DNA from 3 places in the Pseudomonas paraeruginosa genome. Region 3 is predicted to be linked to each of the others. Evidence: predicted binding sites of a transcription regulator. Region 3 holds the regulator's gene; each other region holds the start of a gene.
What was found. Region 3 encodes LexA, which represses DNA repair genes until DNA is damaged. Its sites were predicted from a motif close to CTGTNTNNNNANACAG; they were not measured.
Positions count from the first base shown of each region.

Region 1: recN (DNA repair protein RecN) is a predicted target of LexA. The motif match lies at 3,000-3,015, and genes of this name have one in related genera.
Region 2: recA (recombinase RecA) is a predicted target of LexA. The motif match lies at 3,379-3,394, and genes of this name have one in related genera.

Region 1 is NZ_CP020560.1:5,210,088-5,216,307, reverse strand. Features, by position in the region: gene B7D75_RS24710 (RnfH family protein) at 1-134, shown strand, start outside; gene B7D75_RS24705 (outer membrane protein assembly factor BamE) at 201-731, opposite strand; gene fur (ferric iron uptake transcriptional regulator) at 829-1,233, shown strand; gene recN (DNA repair protein RecN) at 1,299-2,975, opposite strand; gene grpE (nucleotide exchange factor GrpE) at 3,147-3,716, shown strand; gene dnaK (molecular chaperone DnaK) at 3,807-5,720, shown strand; gene dnaJ (molecular chaperone DnaJ) at 5,837-6,220, shown strand, end outside.
Region 2 is NZ_CP020560.1:1,462,085-1,468,304, reverse strand. Features, by position in the region: gene B7D75_RS07085 (MBL fold metallo-hydrolase RNA specificity domain-containing protein) at 1-653, shown strand, start outside; gene B7D75_RS07080 (LOG family protein) at 736-1,806, shown strand; gene recX (recombination regulator RecX) at 1,828-2,289, opposite strand; gene recA (recombinase RecA) at 2,295-3,335, opposite strand; gene B7D75_RS07065 (CinA family protein) at 3,469-3,975, opposite strand; gene B7D75_RS07060 (TolB family protein) at 4,122-5,129, shown strand; gene mutS (DNA mismatch repair protein MutS) at 5,255-6,220, shown strand, end outside.
Region 3 is NZ_CP020560.1:2,112,444-2,118,663, forward strand. Features, by position in the region: gene topA (type I DNA topoisomerase) at 1-993, shown strand, start outside; gene B7D75_RS10120 (DUF6586 family protein) at 1,100-1,618, shown strand; gene B7D75_RS10125 (hypothetical protein) at 1,825-2,058, shown strand; gene sulA (SOS-induced cell division inhibitor SulA) at 2,082-2,573, opposite strand; gene lexA (transcriptional repressor LexA) at 2,585-3,199, opposite strand; gene psrA (transcriptional regulator PsrA) at 3,431-4,132, shown strand; gene nagZ (beta-N-acetylhexosaminidase) at 4,325-5,323, shown strand; gene B7D75_RS10150 (S-methyl-5'-thioinosine phosphorylase) at 5,335-6,072, shown strand; gene B7D75_RS10155 (CsiV family protein) at 6,118-6,220, opposite strand, start outside.

The sequences.
Region 1 (6,220 bases), 3.0 Mb from region 3:
AGGCCCTGGCGAATCCGGAGGAGCGGCCGTTGGAGGCCGGTGAGCGGGTGGAGATCTACCGGCCGTTGATCGCCGACCCCAAGGAGGTCCGCAAGCAGCGCGCCGCGCGGGCCCGGGCCGAGCGCGGCGACTGAGTCCGTCTCGCGTACCCACGAAAAAGCCCGGCGTTCGCCGGGCTTTTTCGTGGAACCACCAGCTCTTTATTGCGGGCTGGGATCCAGCGGTTCGGGTGTGGGAACCGGGACCGGTTGGGCCTCGTCCACTTCGCGCTGCAGCTGTTCCAGCGTGGAGCCCGGTTTCGGCGGCTCTTCCTTCTGTTCTTCCGGCTTCTGCTGGTCGGCCGGCTGGGTGACCGTGGTGCTGCCTTCCTTGCCGAGGATCGCTTCGTCGCGACTGACGCCGGGCATGAAGTCGCCGTTCAGGCCGGCCAGTTGGTCGGCGTCGTTGAAGAACAGGCTGACGCGCTCCTGCTGGCGGCGACCGCCACCGGGCTGGATGCTGTAGAGATAGTCCCAGCGATTGGCGTGGAAGGTGTCGACGATCAGCGGGTTGCCCATGATAAACCGCACTTGGCGTCGGGTCATTCCGGGACGCAACTGGTCTATCATGTCCTGAGTTACGACGTTGCCTTGCTGGATGTCGATTTTATAGACGCCAGGGAACGAGCAACCGGCGAGTGCGGCAAGCCCCGCGAAAGCGAGACAGGTCAGCATGAGCTTGGCGTTTTGCATCGGTGAGCGACTTCCACTATCTTGGCTGGGCAAATAAAAGCCCGATCATACCCGTATTCCGGGATGCTGCGAAACATCCCGCGCTGAGAAAGCAGACATGGTTGAAAATAGCGAACTTCGAAAAGCCGGCCTTAAAGTGACCCTGCCGCGGGTCAAGATCCTGCAGATGCTCGACTCCGCCGAGCAACGCCACATGAGCGCCGAAGACGTGTACAAGGCGCTGATGGATGCGGGCGAGGACGTGGGCCTGGCGACCGTCTATCGGGTGCTGACCCAGTTCGAGGCCGCCGGCCTGGTGGTGCGTCACAACTTTGATGGCGGCCATGCCGTGTTCGAGCTTGCCGACAGCGGCCACCACGACCACATGGTCTGCGTCGATACCGGCGAAGTGATCGAGTTCATGGATGCCGAGATCGAGAAGCGGCAGAAGGAGATCGTGCGCGAGCGCGGCTTCGAACTGGTCGATCACAATCTGGTGCTCTACGTACGCAAGAAAAAGTAAGCGTGCACGGATACGAAAACGGCGACCCGAAGGTCGCCGTTTTCATTTCTGCCCGGGGAGATATCTCAGCTCTGCGCCGCCAGGTTTACCAGCTTCTTCGCGTGGGCCAGGGATTCCTTGGTCAGGTCGACGCCGCCGAGCATGCGCGCAATCTCCTCGATCCGCTGCGCCTTGTTCAGATTGGCCACGGCTGTACGGGTTTCGCTGCTGCCGCGCTCCTTGTGCACGAACAGGTGCTGGTGGCCCTGGGCGGCGACCTGCGGCAGGTGGGTAACGGTCAGGACCTGGCCGCGCTCGCCGAGGCGCCGGAGCAACTGGCCGACCACTTCGGCGGTGGGGCCGCCGATGCCGACGTCGACTTCGTCGAAGACCAGGGTCGGGATGCGCGAGGTCTGCGCGGTGATCACCTGGATCGCCAGGCTGATCCGCGACAGCTCGCCGCCCGAGGCGACCTTGGCCAGCCCTTTCAGCGGCTGCCCGGGGTTGGCGCTGACCAGGAACTCCACGCTTTCCAGGCCGTTGGCCTGCGGTTCGTGGGTGTCGGCGGGACGCAGGACGATGGCGAAGCGCCCCCCGGGCATGCCCAGGCGTTGCATCTCCTGCTCGACGCAGGCGGCCAGTGGCTCGGCCGCGGCCTGGCGCAGGCGGCTCAGCTCATCGGCCTTTTCCTGGTAGTGGCGGGCGTAGGCGGCCAGCTCGTCGCCCAGTCGCTCGACTGCCTCGTCGTCGGCGTTCAGCGCCTCCAGTTCGTCGAACAGGCGCTGCTGCAGGTCGGCCAGTTCGCTCGGCTGGACCCGATGCTTGCGCGCCAGTGAATAGATGGCATCGAGGCGTTCCTCGACCTGCTGCTGGCGGTTGGGATCGGCGTCGAAGTGATCGACGAAGCGGTTCAGTTCGCCGATCGCCTCCTCGACCTGGATCTGCGCGCTGGACAGCAGGTTGACCGCTTCACCGAGCGCGCCCGGCTGGCTGCTGAACGAGGTAAGGCGGTTGAGGCTGGCATTGAGCGCGGAAAGCACGTTGCCGGCGTCGCTCTCGCTGCACATCTCCACCACCTGGCGGCAGGCGGCGAGCAGGCTCTCGGCATTGCTCAGGGTCTTCTGTTCCTGCTCCAGGCTTTCCAGTTCGTTCTCGCCAAGGGACAGGTTCTCCAGTTCTTCCAGCTGGTAGCTGAGCAGCTGATGACGGGCGCGCTGCTCGTCGCCGCTGCGCGACAGGCGCTCGAGTTCCTGGCTGGTCTGCTTCCAGCGCTGCGCGGCCAGTTGCACCTGGCGGGCGAGTTCCTGGCAGCCGGCGTACTCGTCGAGCAGGCGGCGGTGGGTCTCGCTCTTCAGCAGCGACTGGTGCTCATGCTGGCTGTGGATATCGATCAGCAGCTCGCCGAGGCTCTTCAGGTCGCCGAGCGGGCAGGGCGTGCCATTGATGTAGGCGCGCGAACGGCCCTCGGCGGTGATCACCCGGCGCAGGATGCACGGACCGTCCTGCTCGAGGTCGCGTTCGGCGAGCCAGTCGCGGGCCTCGGCGATGGCGCTGACGTCGAAGCTGGCGAGGATGTCGGCCTTGTCTGCGCCGGGGCGGACCGCGCCGCTGTCGGCGCGGTCGCCGAGGGTGAGGCCGAGGGCGTCGAGCATGATCGACTTGCCCGCGCCGGTCTCGCCGGTGATCACGGTCATGCCGGTGGCGAGCTCGAGGTCCAGGTGCTCGACGATGGCGTAGTTGTGAACGGACAGGTGAACCAGCATGGCGGGCGGCTCCGTGGGTTTTGTCTGGTTATTTATACAGTATTTTTTCCGCCTGGCAATTGCCGCTCGCCCCCTTGAAGGTGGCGAACCCGACCCCATATAGGGGGCAACGTTTAGCGAACCCACGCGTTCGCCTTGTATTTGCCAGCTTATTTTGTGAAGGAGAGTGGCATGGCTGACGAACAGCAGCAGACCCTGGACCCGCAAGCCCCCGAGCAGACCGATGCGCCGGAAGCAGCCAAGGATCTGACCGCCCGCGTGCAGGAACTGGAAGAGCAACTGGCCGCGGCCCAGGACCAGTCCCTGCGCCTGGTCGCCGACCTGCAGAACGTGCGCCGCCGCGCCGAGCAGGACGTGGAGAAGGCGCACAAGTTCGCCCTGGAGAAGTTCGCCGGCGACCTGCTGGCGGTGGTCGACACCCTCGAGCGCGGCCTGCAGATGTCCAATCCCGACGACGAAGCGATCAGGCCGATGCGCGAAGGGATGGAGCTGACCCTGAAGATGTTCGACGACACCCTGCGCCGCTACCAGGTGGAGGCGATCAACCCCGAGGGCGAGCCCTTCAATCCCGAGCAGCACCAGGCGATGGTGATGGAGGAGAGCGCGACCGCCGAGCCCGGCAGCGTGCTGAAGGTGTTCCAGAAAGGCTACCTGATCAGCGGTCGCCTGCTGCGCCCGGCGATGGTCGTGGTGAGCAAGGCGCCGAGCGAAACCCCACCGTCGATCGACGAACAGGCTTGAAATTTGCTCCGCTGACCCCATCTGGGTAGTCAACCGAGCGGGAGATCCGGCAGACGGATCGCACGGAATCAAAGTTTCTGGAGAGTGAATATGGGCAAAATCATTGGCATCGACCTGGGTACCACCAACTCCTGCGTGGCTATCCTGGAGAACGGTAACGTCAAGGTCATCGAGAACGCCGAGGGCGCGCGTACCACCCCCTCGATCATCGCCTACACCAACGATGGCGAGACCCTGGTGGGCCAGCCGGCCAAGCGCCAGGCGGTCACCAACCCGCAGAATACCCTGTACGCGGTGAAGCGCCTGATCGGCCGCCGCTTCGAAGAGAACGTGGTGCAGAAAGACATCCAGATGGTGCCGTACAGCATCGTCAAGGCCGACAACGGTGACGCCTGGGTGGAAGTGAAGGGCCAGAAGATGGCGCCTCCGCAGATCTCCGCCGAAGTGCTGAAAAAAATGAAGAAGACCGCCGAAGACTATCTCGGCGAGCCGGTCACCGAAGCGGTGATCACCGTTCCGGCCTACTTCAACGACAGCCAGCGCCAGGCCACCAAGGACGCCGGTCGGATCGCCGGTCTGGACGTCAAGCGGATCATCAACGAGCCGACCGCCGCGGCGCTGGCCTATGGCCTGGACAAGGCCAAGGGCGACCACACCGTGATCGTCTATGACCTGGGCGGCGGTACCTTCGACGTGTCGGTGATCGAGATCGCCGAAGTCGACGGCGAGCACCAGTTCGAAGTGCTGGCCACCAACGGCGACACCTTCCTCGGCGGCGAAGACTTCGACATCCGCCTGATCGACTACCTCGTCGACGAGTTCAAGAAGGAAAGCGGCATCAACCTGAAGGGCGATCCGCTGGCCATGCAGCGCCTGAAGGAAGCCGCCGAGAAAGCCAAGATCGAGCTGTCCTCGACCCAGCAGACCGACGTCAACCTGCCGTACGTGACGGCCGACGCCAGCGGTCCGAAGCACCTGAACGTCAAGGTTTCCCGCGCCAAGCTGGAGTCCCTGGTCGAAGACCTGGTGCAGCGCACCATCGAGCCGTGCCGCACCGCGCTGAAGGACGCCGGCCTGGATGTTTCCGATATCCATGAAGTGATTCTGGTCGGTGGCCAGACCCGCATGCCGCTGGTGCAGAAGACCGTTGCCGAGTTCTTCGGCAAGGAAGCGCGCAAGGACGTCAACCCGGACGAAGCCGTGGCTGTCGGTGCCGCCATCCAGGGCGCGGTCCTGGCCGGCGACGTGAAGGACGTGCTGCTGCTCGACGTGACCCCGCTGACCCTGGGCATCGAGACCCTGGGCGGGGTGATGACCGGCCTGATCGAGAAGAACACCACCATCCCGACCAAGAAGTCGCAGGTGTTCTCCACCGCCGACGACAACCAGGGCGCGGTGACCATCCACGTGCTGCAGGGCGAGCGCAAGCAGGCCGCGCAGAACAAGTCGCTGGGCAAGTTCGACCTGGCCGACATTCCGCCGGCTCCGCGCGGCGTGCCGCAGATCGAAGTGACCTTCGACATCGATGCCAACGGCATCCTGCACGTCTCGGCGAAGGACAAGGCCACCGGCAAGCAGCAGTCGATCGTGATCAAGGCGTCTTCCGGCCTGTCCGAGGACGAGATCCAGCAGATGGTCCGCGACGCCGAGGCGAACGCCGAGGAAGACCGCAAATTCGAGGAACTGGCGGCCGCGCGCAACCAGGGCGACGCGCTGGTCCATGCGACCCGCAAGATGATCACCGAGGCGGGCGACAAGGCCACCGCCGAGGACAAGGCGACCATCGAGAAGGCGCTGGGCGAGCTGGAAGTGGCGGTGAAGGGCGACGACAAGGCCGAGATCGAGGCCAAGATGAACGCCCTGTCCCAGGCTTCCGCCCCGCTGGCGCAGAAGATGTACGCCGAGCAGGCCCAGCAGGGCGAAGGCGCTGCCCAGGGCGAGCAGGCGAAATCCGCTGACGACGTGGTGGACGCCGAGTTCGAAGAGGTCAAGGACAACAAGTAAGCCCCGGCTTGCTTCTGCCCCGCGTGCCGGTCCCGGCCGGTACGCATGATCCGCCACGCGGGAGCCTGCTCCCGCGTTGGCGTGTCTGGAGGGTCCTTATTTGAGACGGAAAGGTTATGGCGAAACGAGACTTTTACGAGGTTCTGGGGGTTGAGCGCGGCGCCAGCGAGGCGGACCTGAAGAAGGCCTACCGCCGCCTGGCGATGAAATACCACCCGGACCGCAATCCTGGCGACAAGGAAGCCGAGGACAAGTTCAAGGAGGCCAACGAGGCCTACGAGGTCCTGTCGGATGCCAGCAAGCGGGCGGCCTACGACCAGTACGGCCATGCCGGCGTCGATCCGAACATGGGCGGCGGCGCCGGCGCCGGCTTCGGCGGGGCGAGCTTCTCCGACATCTTCGGCGATGTGTTCAGTGACTTCTTCGGCGGCGGCGGCGGTCGTGGCGGTGCGCGCGGTGGCGCGCAGCGCGGCGCGGACCTGCGCTACACCCTGGACCTC
Region 2 (6,220 bases), 650 kb from region 3:
CCGTCGGTCGCACCCAGGACCTGCTCTACTACCTCGGTCGCTTCTACCAGGAAGGCCGCCTGCCACAACAGGCGGTATTCCTCGACAGCCCGATGGCCGCCCGCGCCAACGGCATCTACCTGCGCCACAGCAACGAGTTCGACGACCGCGACCGCGAATACATCCGCGGCACCGGCACCACCCGCCTGGAGGAATGGCTACCGGTGCTGCGCGTCACCCGCAGCGCCGACGAGTCGATGGCGATCAACCGGATCAAGAGCGGCGCGATCATCATCGCCGGCAGTGGCATGTGCACTGGCGGACGCATCGTCCACCACTTCAAGCACAACCTCTGGCGCCCGGAGTGCCATATCGTCTTCCCCGGCTTCCAGGCACGCGGCACCCTGGGCCGCAACATCGTCGACGGCGCCAGTGCCGTGCGCGTGTTCCACCAGCGCATCGCGGTGAAGGCGCAGATCCATACCCTCGGCGGCTTCTCCGCCCACGCCGGGCAATCGCAGTTGCTCGACTGGGTCGGCCACTTCGCCCACCGTCCCGCGCTGTACCTGATCCATGGCGAACGGGAAAAGATGGAGGCATTGCAGGGGGCGATCCGCCAGCGGCTCGACTGGGATGCCGAAATTCCCAGGTCAGGCGAGCGCATCGAGATCTGAACCGCCTTTCCGCCACTGTCACGCGGTCCGTGGCAGTATGCGGAAACCACCTCCCGAAGGTGGTTGGACAAGGAGTATGCGTATGCCCTACGAAGCCGATGACTACCTTTCCCGGCACTTCCAGACCAGCGGCACCGACCTGGCACAGAAGGTCGACGAACTGGCCGCCCTCGCCGCTCCCGGCGAAAGCCCCAACCTCGCGCTGTACCGCGAGATGCTCTTCACCGTGACGCGCATGGCCCAGGCCGACCGCAACCGCTGGGACGCGAAGATCATGCTGCAGACCCTGCGCGAGATGGAACACGCCTTCAGCGTCCTCGAGCAGTTCAAGCGGCGGCGCAAAGTCACCGTGTTCGGTTCCGCGCGTACCCCGGTCGAGCATCCGGTATATGCCCTGGCGCGCAAGCTGGGCGAAGAACTGGCGCGCTACGACCTGATGGTGATCACCGGCGCCGGCGGCGGCATCATGGCCGCCGCCCACGAAGGCGCCGGGCTGGAGAACAGCCTGGGCTTCAACATCACCCTGCCCTTCGAGCAGCATGCCAACCATACGGTGGACGGCAGCGGCAACCTGCTGTCGTTCCACTTCTTCTTCCTGCGCAAGCTGTTCTTCGTCAAGGAAGCCGACGCCCTGGTGCTCTGCCCAGGCGGCTTCGGCACCCTCGACGAGGCCCTGGAAGTGCTGACCCTGGTGCAGACCGGCAAGAGTCCGCTGGTGCCGATCGTGCTGCTCGACCAGCCGGGCGGCCGCTACTGGGAACATGCCCTGGAGTTCATGCAGGAACAGCTGCTGGAGAACCACTACATCCTGCCGGCCGACATGCGCCTGATGCGCCTGGTGCATTCGGCGGAAGACGCGGTGAAGGAAATCGCCCGGTTCTACCGCAACTTCCACTCCAGCCGCTGGCTGAAAGGCACCTTCGTGATCCGCCTCAACCATGCGCTGAACGATGCCGCGCTGGCGCACCTGCACGAGGAGTTCGCCAGCCTCTGCCTGAGCGGTGGCTTCCAGCAGCAGGCCTACAGCGAGCAGGAGCAGGACGAACCGGAGTTCCGCAACCTGACCCGCCTCGCCTTCGTCTTCAACGGGCGCGACCAGGGGCGTCTGCGGGAGTTGCTGGACTACATCAACCTGCCGGAAAACTGGGACTGAAGCTGCCGCTCCGGCACGCGCTCAATCGTCGCTGCGGCCGCTCAACAGGCGGCTGATCGACTCCATGGAGTAACCCCGGTACGCCAGGAAGCGGCCCTGCTGGGCCTTTTCCCTGGCGTCCAGCGGCAGGCGGGCGAACTTGCGTCGCCAGACCTCGCGCAACTGCGCGCTCCAGTCGATGTCGCAAGCATTCAGCGCCCTTTCGATATCGGCGCGCGGCAGGCCGCGTTGCGCCAGTTCTTCGCGGATGCGCAACGGCCCATGGCCGCCGCGGGCGCGACTGGCGATGAAGCTTTCGAGATAGCGGGATTCGTCGAGCAGACCTTCCTCGGCCAGACGGTCGAGGGCGGGATCGATCAACTCGGGGGATGCGCCACGCTGGCGCAACTTGCGGGAAAGCTCGGCGCGCCCGTGCTCACGGCGCGCCAGCAGATCCATGGCCGCCCGCCGTACGGCGACGGGCGTATCGAGCACGGTCGCCATTGGCCTCAATCGGCTTCGGCGTCAGCCACTTCTTCGGCGTCGGCCTTCACCGGACCGCTCTTGGCCAGCAGTTGGTCGCGGATGGTCTTCTCCAGCACCGAACCGATTTCCGGATTGTCTTCCAGGTACTTGGCGGCGTTCGCCTTGCCCTGGCCGATCTTGCTGCCCTGGTAGCTGTACCAGGCGCCGGACTTCTCGACCAGGCCCAGTTGCACGCCCAGGTCGATGATCTCGCCGGTGCGGTAGATGCCCTTGCCGTAGAGGATCTGGAACTCGGCCTGGCGGAACGGCGGCGAAACCTTGTTCTTCACCACCTTGACGCGGGTTTCGCTACCCACCACCTCGTCGCCTTCCTTCACCGCGCCGGTACGACGGATGTCCAGGCGGACCGAGGCGTAGAACTTCAGCGCGTTACCGCCGGTGGTGGTTTCCGGGTTGCCGAACATCACGCCGATCTTCATGCGGATCTGGTTGATGAAGATGACCAGGCAGTTGGCGTTCTTGATGTTGCCGGTGATCTTGCGCAGCGCCTGGGACATCAGGCGTGCCTGCAGGCCGACGTGGGCGTCGCCCATCTCGCCTTCGATCTCGGCCTTGGGTACCAGCGCGGCCACGGAGTCGACGATGATCACGTCGACCGCGTTGGAGCGCACCAGCATGTCGGTGATTTCCAGGGCCTGCTCGCCGGTGTCCGGCTGGGAGACCAGCAGGTCGTCGACGTTGACGCCCAGCTTGCCGGCATAGTCGGGATCGAGCGCGTGCTCGGCGTCGACGAAGGCACAGGTGGCGCCCTGTTTCTGGGCCTCGGCGATCACCGAGAGGGTCAGGGTGGTCTTGCCCGAGGATTCCGGACCGTAGATCTCGACGATCCGGCCCTTGGGCAGGCCGCCGATGCCGAGGGCGATGTCCAGGCCCAGGGAACCGGTGGAGATGGCGGGGATCGCCTGGCGCTCATGGTCGCCCATGCGCATGACCGCGCCCTTGCCGAATTGGCGTTCGATCTGTCCCAGGGCCGCGGCCAGGGCGCGCTTCTTGTTCTCGTCCATTGAAGTCCTCGCGAAGTCAGGGCGGCCGGACGGCCACGAACAACTGTATAAGTAGACAGTATTATTCCACAGGGCAAGTCGCTCGCCTACCCCCGCGGGGAAGAATGTTCCGAACGGTTGCCCGCAGGCGCGGCTAGCCTGGGTTTTCGCCGTTGCTCATGCGCAGCAGCCCGGTCAGCGCGGTCGCCACCGTCTGCCGGCGCACGGCGTCGCGGTCGCCGTTGAACTGGCAGCGCTCGCTGACCAGCCGCTCGCCGTCGGCCCATGCCAGCCAGACGGTGCCCACGGGCTTTTCCGGCGAACCGCCATCGGGCCCGGCGATCCCGCTGACCGCCACCGCGAAGCGCGATCCGCTGTGCCGCTGGGCGCCTCGCGCCATCGCCTCGACAACTTCCCGGCTGACCGCGCCGACCGCCGCGAACAGCGATTCCGCCACGTCCAGCTGGAGGGTCTTCTGCCGGTTCGAGTAGGTCACGTAGCCGGCCTCGAACCAGGCCGAACTCCCCGGCATGCGGGTGATCGCCTCGGCGATCCCGCCACCGGTGCAGGATTCCGCGGTGCTGACCTGCTCGCCGAGATGGCGCAGGCTTTCGCCCAGTCGGGTGGCCAGTGCGGTCAGGTCGGAGTCCGTGACGGTCATCGCTGCTCTCCAGAAAAGAAACGGAAAGGGACTACCCTACACCATCGGCTTTTCCATTCAGAAGCAGCTTTCGGACAAGCGCGAGCGCAAGGCGGCGTCGGATGCGCGAACATGCAGGCTCCTACATCGCCCAAGGAACGGCACCCATGAACACAGCTTCGTTCAAGACTTCCCTGCTCTCCCTCGCCCTGCTCCTTTCTCCCGTCGCCAACCTTCCAGCCCACGCGGCCTGTACCGCCAACCTGGCCCTGCAACCGGCCAGCAGCCTGCCCGCGCTCGGCGGACGCCTGGTCTATCACAGCTATATGGAGTACGGGGACGGCTCCTCGAACCTCTACCTGCACGATTTCAAGAGCAAGAGCACCCGCCAGCTCAACCAGCCCGGCTGGAACATCGAGGACCCGATGAATGCGCACTTCTCCCCGGACGGCCGTCACCTGACCTTCATGGGCCGCCAGAATGGCGCCTGGCACGTGTTCGCCTGGACCATCGGCGGCACCCAGGCGCCGAGCAACCTCACCGCGGCCATCGGCGGCCGCAACGAGGATCCGAAGTTCTCCTTCGACGGTCGCCAGGTCGTGCTCAAGCACGAAGGCGACATCCGCCTCGCCACCCTGGTCTTCAATGGCGATGGCAGCGTCGGCGTGAGCGCCTGGAAAGCCGTGACCAGCGACGGCTGGACCACCGAGGAATCGATGCCGTTCCTCACCCCCTCAGGCAAGTACGTGGTCTACGCGACAGGAGCCGGCGACAGCCTGCGGGTGGTGCGCAGGAACCTGGAGAACGGCCAGGTCAGCGCCCTCGCCACCCCGGCTGCGGGGGGCCGCGACTATTATCCGGTGGTACGCGACTACACCGCCTACTTCCTCTCGCGCACCCAGCCGGCCGGCAACGACCAGTTGGCCATGGTCGTTCCCAACAGCCCGCCCGGCACCCCGGCGATACTGCCGCTCAACCATTGCCAGGGCGACAATTCCGATGCAGCTCCGGTGAACGAGGACTATCTGGTCTTCTCCAGTACCTCGTTCGACCCGACCTACAGCCTGCTCCTCGGCGACATCGCCGCGGCGCGCGTCTGGCGGCTCGACCCGGCGCAGATCAACCTGCCCGACGGCCGGCAGAAGCTCGGTGCCAGCTATACCGCGGCGCGCTGAAAGCGGCCCGCACAGGCGCGGACCTGATGGTCCGCGCCGGTTCCGAACAGACCCGACACAGGCCGACGAATCGGGTTAACATTGCCCTCTTTTGCACCGTCCAAAGCCCGCTTCCGAAGGCCCGTATGACCGACCTCTCTCAGCACACGCCGATGATGCAACAGTACTTCAAACTGAAGCATCAGCACCCCGACCAATTGATGTTCTATCGCATGGGCGACTTCTACGAGCTGTTCTACGAGGACGCGAAGAAGGCCGCCAAGCTGCTCGACATCACCCTGACCGCGCGCGGCCAGTCTGGCGGCAAGGCGATCCCGATGGCAGGCATTCCCTTCCATTCGGCGGAGGGCTACCTGGCCAAGCTGGTCAAGCTCGGCGAGTCGGTGGCGATCTGCGAGCAGATCGGCGACCCGGCCACCAGCAAGGGACCGGTGGAGCGCCAGGTGGTGCGGATCATCACCCCCGGCACGGTGAGCGACGAGGCACTGCTCGACGAACGCCGCGACAACCTGCTGGCGGCGATCCTCGGCGACGAGCGCCTGTTCGGCCTCGCCGTGCTGGACATCACCAGCGGCCGCTTCAGCGTCCAGGAGATAAAAGGCTGGGAAACCCTGCTGGCCGAACTGGAACGCCTCAACCCGGCCGAGCTGCTGATTCCCGACGACTGGCCACAGGGCCTGCCGGCGGAGAAGCGTCGCGGCGTGCGCCGCCGCGCGCCGTGGGACTTCGATCGCGACTCGGCACACAAGAGCCTCTGCCAGCAATTCGGCACACAGGACCTGAAAGGCTTCGGCTGCCAGAACCTGACCCTGGCCATCGGCGCCGCCGGCTGTCTGCTCGCCTATGCCAAGGAAACCCAGCGTACCGCCCTGCCGCACCTGCGCAGCCTGCGTCATGATCGTCTCGATGACACGGTGATCCTCGACGGCGCCAGCCGCCGCAACCTGGAGCTGGATATCAACCTCAGCGGTGGTCGCGAGAACACCCTGCAATCGGTGGTCGACCGTTGCCAGACCGCCATGGCCAGCCGCCTGATGAGCCGCTGGCTGAACCGTCCGCTGCGTGACCGCGCGGTGCTGGAGGCCCGCCAG
Region 3 (6,220 bases):
TTCGCCAACCTGATGGACTACGGCTTCACCGCCGGAATGGAAGAACACCTCGACGACGTGGCCCAGGGCGAGCGTGACTGGAAGCACCTGCTCGACGAGTTCTACGGCGATTTCAAGAAGAAGCTCGAGGTTGCCGAAGTCAGCGAGAAGGGAATGCGCGCCAACCAGCCGACCCTGACCAGCATTCCCTGCCGCGAGTGCGGCCGGCCGATGATGATCCGCACGGCTTCCACCGGAGTGTTCCTCGGTTGCTCGGGCTACAGCCTGCCGCCGAAGGAGCGTTGCAAGGCGACCGTCAACCTGATTCCCGGCGACGAGATCGCCGCGGACGACGAGGGCGAATCGGAGTCGCGTGTGCTGCGCGGCAAGCACCGCTGCCCGATCTGCAGCACCGCGATGGATGCCTACCTGCTGGATGAGAAGCACAAGCTGCATATCTGTGGCAACAACCCGGATTGCCCGGGTTACGAGATCGAAGAAGGCCAGTACCGGATCAAGGGCTACGAAGGTCCGAGCCTGGAGTGCGACAAGTGCGGAAGCGAGATGCAGTTGAAGACTGGCCGTTTCGGCAAGTTCTTCGGTTGCACCAACCCGACCTGCAAGAACACCCGCAAGCTGTTGAAGAACGGCGAGGCGGCACCGCCGAAGATGGACGCCATCCGCATGCCCGAGCTGAAGTGCGAGAAGGTGGATGACATCTACGTGCTGCGCGACGGTGCCTCGGGGATGTTCCTGGCCGCCAGCCAGTTCCCGAAGAATCGCGAGACCCGTGCTCCGTTGGTGAGCGAGATCATTCCGCACAAGGCCGAGCTGGATCCGAAGTACCACTACCTCTGCGATGCCCCGCAGAAAGACCCGGATGGCCGTCCCGCGGTGATCCGTTTCAGCCGCAAGACCAAGGAGCAGTACGTGCAGTCCGAGGTCGACGGCAAGCCCACCGGCTGGCGCGCGTTCTACGACGGCGGCAAGTGGAAGGTCGAAGACAAGCGCTGATGGATGGCGCGCCCCGTTGCCTGGGGCGCGCTTATACTGCGCGAGGGCCGGGTGCCTGACCTGGTCTGTGAGACGCTTTCCTTCTGTTGCCTCCGGGAGTATCGGCATGGCTCAAGAGCTCTATACCCGCACCAACCAGAAGCTGTATTTCGCCGGGTTGGCTCTGGACGCCTGGAAGCGGGCCGATGCCGAGCGGGCGATGAATGCCCAGGCGATCATCCAGGCGGAGCGCGAGTCGGCACTGTTCCACCTCTATGGCGCAGTGCTCGGTGTATGCCACGAGATCGCCGGTTACTACCGTCTGCCGCAGGCTGCCGCTCCTCGCGTGGATGCATTGCTGAATGCCGAAGTGCTGGCGGCCGCGCCCAGCCCCGAGCTGGCTGAGCTGGTGGAGTTGGCGTCGCAGCCGGAAACCTGGCTGGCGCAGTTGCTGGACGCCTACTCCGAGTTGTTCCTGCCGCCGCAGCCGAGCAAGGCGGTGAAGATCGACCCGACGACGCCGCTGATCGTCGCGGTCAACATCGATGAGGAGGCGCCGGCACTTTCCCGCGAGACCCTGGAGGAGTGGCGCCAGTCGCTGAAGCAATTGCTCCTGCGTTTCCGTGAAAGCTTGACCGAGCTGTAACGGCACCGTCATTCGCCGATCAGCGGTAGGGTCTTTTCCTCCTGTTCCAGTCGGTTGATTTGCCAGTAAAAAAAATTTACCTGATGCCGTCGCGGCGCTCTGGAACCGTATTCACGGGCCGGTGATGGGGCGCGGGAAGCGGATGTGGACTAGGGATGCCGGGGATGGGCTGTTACAATGTCACGTCTTTGTAGAGAGCGTCTGTCATGCCAACATCCTTCCTTGAAATCGTAGAAATGCCCGACGGGCGCATAGTGCTGCGTCGCGCCGATGACGAGGAGGCGCTGGTGACCCTGGAATTCTCCGGGGATGCGAAGAATTTCCTGCAGGGCCAGCATGTCGAAGTGGCCAAGGCCATGTTCAACGTCGGCGTGCAAATGGCTGGCCGCCTTGCCGAAGGCGAGATCGAACACGACGAAGGTCCGCGCGTTCTGCACTGAACTGCCCCCTTTGCCCTTCCCCTTCAACCCAGGCGAATATTCAGGCTCTGGGCCTGACCCTGTTGGGCGGCGCGGGACAGTTGCCGGCGTGCTGCTCGGCCCAAGGGTTCCAGCCAACTGACCACCGTATGGCTGCGGCCCAGGCGCAAGGCTTCGCAACTGAGTGCCAGGGCGCTGGCATTGTCCTTGGCTTGTAGCAGCAGGATACGTTCGCGATTCAGCCCGGCGCGGCGCAGCCATTCGTGAGTAAGGCTCGCTGGCGGGGCGATCAGGGTCAGCCAGCGAGCATCGCGGGACTGCTCCTGCTCCTCGCTGAGTTCGCGCAGGATCGGCGCCAGCAGGGTCAGGCAATGGCCAGGCAGGCCGCTTAGCGACAGCTCACTGAAGGCGGCGGGCTCTTCGGCATTTGACGGACTATCGATTACGTCGTCGAGCAGGGGGGCGCCGTTGCTGGCCCAGAAGGCTTCCTGGAACAGTGGCAACTGGGCGCTGGGCAGCGAGTGGGAGGTCTGCATGGTATCTCCTGTCAGCGCCGGATCACGCCGACGCTCAAGCCTTCGATGATCAGTTCCTGCTCCTTCAGATCGACTTCGATCGGAGCGAACTCGGGGTTTTCCGCCAGCAGCCAGACCTTGCTGCCTTCGCGCTTGAAGCGTTTCACCGTGACCTCCTCGCCGAGCCGCGCGACCACCACCTGGCCATTGCGCGCTTCGCGGGTGACGTGGACGGCCAGCAGGTCGCCGTCGAGGATGCCGATGTCCTTCATGCTCATGCCGCGCACGCGCAACAGGTAGTCGGCGCGAGGATTGAAGAAGGCGGGATTGATCCGGCAGGATTCCTCGATGTTCTGTTCGGCGAGAATCGGTGCGCCGGCGGCGACCCGGCCGATCACCGGCAGGCCTTCGTCGTCGTTCGCCGCGTGCGGTTCGAAGCCGGGGATGCGAATGCCGCGGGAAGCGCCCGGGGTCATCTCGATGGCGCCCTTGCGCGCCAGCGCCTTGAGGTGCTCCTCGGCGGCGTTCGGCGACTTGAAGCCGAGTTCCTGGGCGATTTCCGCGCGGGTCGGCGGAAAGCCGTGGTCTTCCAGGCAGCGCTTGATGAAGGAGAGGATCTCGGATTGGCGGGGCGTCAGCTTCTGCATGTCGTCGCTCTGTGTTTTTATCCAGTGCCTGGGATTATATACAGTGAGCCTGCGCTGGCAATGTTTTTCCGCATGGCATTTCTTCGAGCGCGCGGAACAGGGTTGGCCGGCGTCTTGCTTCCGTTTTTCCGGACTTCTCTGTACTTTTCTGACCGGTGCGTCATCTGCCGCTTGACAAGGGATGTGGCTGAAACGTATGTTTCAAACAAGTGTTTGTCAGGCGGAGAAACCATGGCCCAGTCGGAAACCGTCGAACGCATTCTCGATGCGGCGGAACAGCTGTTCGCGGAAAAAGGCTTCGCCGAAACCTCGTTGCGCCTGATCACCAGCAAGGCCGGGGTCAACCTGGCGGCGGTGAACTATCACTTCGGCTCGAAGAAGGCGCTGATCCAGGCGGTATTCTCGCGCTTCCTCGGGCCGTTCTGTGCCAGCCTGGAAAAGGAACTGGATCGCCGCCAGGCCAAGCCCGAAGCCCTGCACGCCAGCCTGGAGGACCTCCTGCACCTGCTGGTGTCCCAGGCGATGGCGGTGAAGCCGCGCAGCGGCAATGACCTGTCGATCTTCATGCGCTTGCTCGGCCTGGCCTTCAGCCAGAGCCAGGGGCACCTGCGCAAGTACCTGGAAGAGGTGTACGGCAAGGTCTTCCGCCGCTACATGCTGCTGGTCAACGAAGCGGCGCCGAAACTGCCGCCCATCGAACTGTTCTGGCGCGTGCATTTCATGCTCGGCGCGGCCGCCTTCAGCATGTCGGGTATCAAGGCCCTGCGGGCGATGGCGGAGAACGACTTCGGCGTGAATACCTCCACCGAGCAGGTGATGCACCTGATGGTGCCGTTCTTCGCGGCCGGCATGCGCGCCGAAAGCGGGATCGACGATCCGCTGCTGGCCGGCGCGCAGCTGCGCTCGCGCAGCAAGGCTCCCGCCAAGGTCTGAACCCGAACGGCGTCCCGACGGGCGCCGCTTCTTTCCTTTCCCTTCGGGTGCGCGGAACTCCGGGCTCCCGCTCGGCTCCATTGTCCTGCGCCGCTGCCGGCACTTAAGTCTTTCACCCGGGTGCAGTACAGTGTGCGCTGTCTGAAGCCCGTCATGGCGGGCTTCGCTGTTTTCCCGGCCATAGGACTCCTCATGCAAGGCTCTCTGATGCTCGACGTCGGCGGCACCTGGCTGACCGCCGAGGACCGCCAAATCCTGCGCCACCCCGAGGTGGGCGGTTTGATCATCTTCGCTCGCAACATCGAGCATCCCGCCCAGGTTCGCGAGTTGTGCGCGGCGATTCGCGCCATCCGCCCCGACCTGCTGCTGGCCGTCGACCAGGAAGGAGGGCGCGTGCAGCGCCTGCGCCAGGGCTTCGTGCGCCTTCCGGCGATGCGCGCGATCGCCGACAACCCGAACGCCGAAGAGCTGGCCGAGCATTGTGGCTGGCTGATGGCGACCGAAGTACAGGCGGTCGGCCTCGACCTGAGCTTCGCCCCGGTGCTCGACCTCGATCACCAGCGCAGCGCCGTGGTCGGCAGTCGCGCCTTCGAGGGCAACCCCGAGCGCGCCGCGCAGCTCGCCGGGGCGTTCATCCGCGGCATGCACGCCGCCGGCATGGCTGCCACCGGCAAGCATTTTCCCGGTCACGGCTGGGCGGAGGCCGATTCCCATGTGGCTATCCCGGAAGACGAGCGCAGCCTCGACGAGATCCGCCGCAGCGACCTGGTCCCGTTCGCCCGCCTGGCCGGCCGGCTCGACGCGCTGATGCCGGCCCATGTGATCTATCCGCGGGTCGATCCGCAGCCCGCCGGCTTTTCCCGGCGCTGGTTGCAGGAGATCCTGCGCGGCGAGCTGAAGTTCGACGGGGTGATCTTCAGTGATGACCTGTCGATGGCCGGTGCGCATGTGGTCGGCGACGCCGCCAGTCGCATCGAGGCCGCCCTGGCCGCGGGCTGCGACATGGGCCTGGTGTGCAACGATCGCGGTTCCGCCGAGCTGGCCCTGGGTGCCCTGCAGCGCCTGAAGGTCACGCCGTCACCGCGCCTGCGGCGCATGCGCGGCAAGGGCCATGCGAATACCGATTACCGCCAGCAGCCGCGCTGGCTGACCGCACTGACCGCGCTGCGCGCGGCGCAACTGATTGACTGAGGGGGGTGTCGATGAGTGTCTACGCGATTATCGGAGGGACCGGCCTGACCCAGCTGGAAGGGCTGACCCTGAGCGAGTCCCTGCCGATCGAGACGCCCTACGGCGCGCCATCCGCACCGCTACAGCGCGGCCGCTACGCCGGGCGCGAGGTGCTGTTCCTGGCCCGGCACGGCCATCCGCATCGCTTCCCGCCGCACCAGGTGAACTACCGGGCCAACCTCTGGGCCCTGAAGCAGGCCGGTGCCGAGGCGGTGATTGCAGTGAACGCGGTCGGTGGGATCCATGCCGCCATGGGCACCGGTCACCTGTGCGTGCCGCACCAGTTGATCGACTATACCTCCGGGCGCGAGCACACCTACTTCGCCGGCGACATCGAGCAGGTCACCCATATCGACTTCAGCCATCCCTATGACGAGCCGTTGCGCCAGCGCCTGATCGAGGCGCTGCGTGCGTTGGGGCTGGAGCACAGCAGTCATGGGGTCTACGCCTGCACCCAGGGGCCGCGCCTGGAGACGGTGGCGGAAATCGCCCGGCTCGAGCGCGACGGCAACGACATCGTCGGCATGACCGGCATGCCCGAGGCGGCATTGGCGCGCGAGCTGGACCTGCCCTACGCCTGCCTGGCGCTGGTGGTCAATCCCGCGGCGGGCAAGTCGGTAGGTATCATCACCATGGCCGAAATCGAACAGGCATTGCACGATGGTATCGGCAAGGTGCGCGAGGTGCTGGCGCGGGTGCTGGCCGGCTAGGCCGGCGTCGGGACGGAAAAAAGGCCGCTGTTGCGGCCTTTTTCGTTATTGCGCAGGAGGCGCGGCGTCGAAACCGCCTTCGGCGGGCGACGCTTCCGCCGGTGCCTGCTGTTCTTCCATTTCCATGGGATTGGGCGCGGCGGGGCGG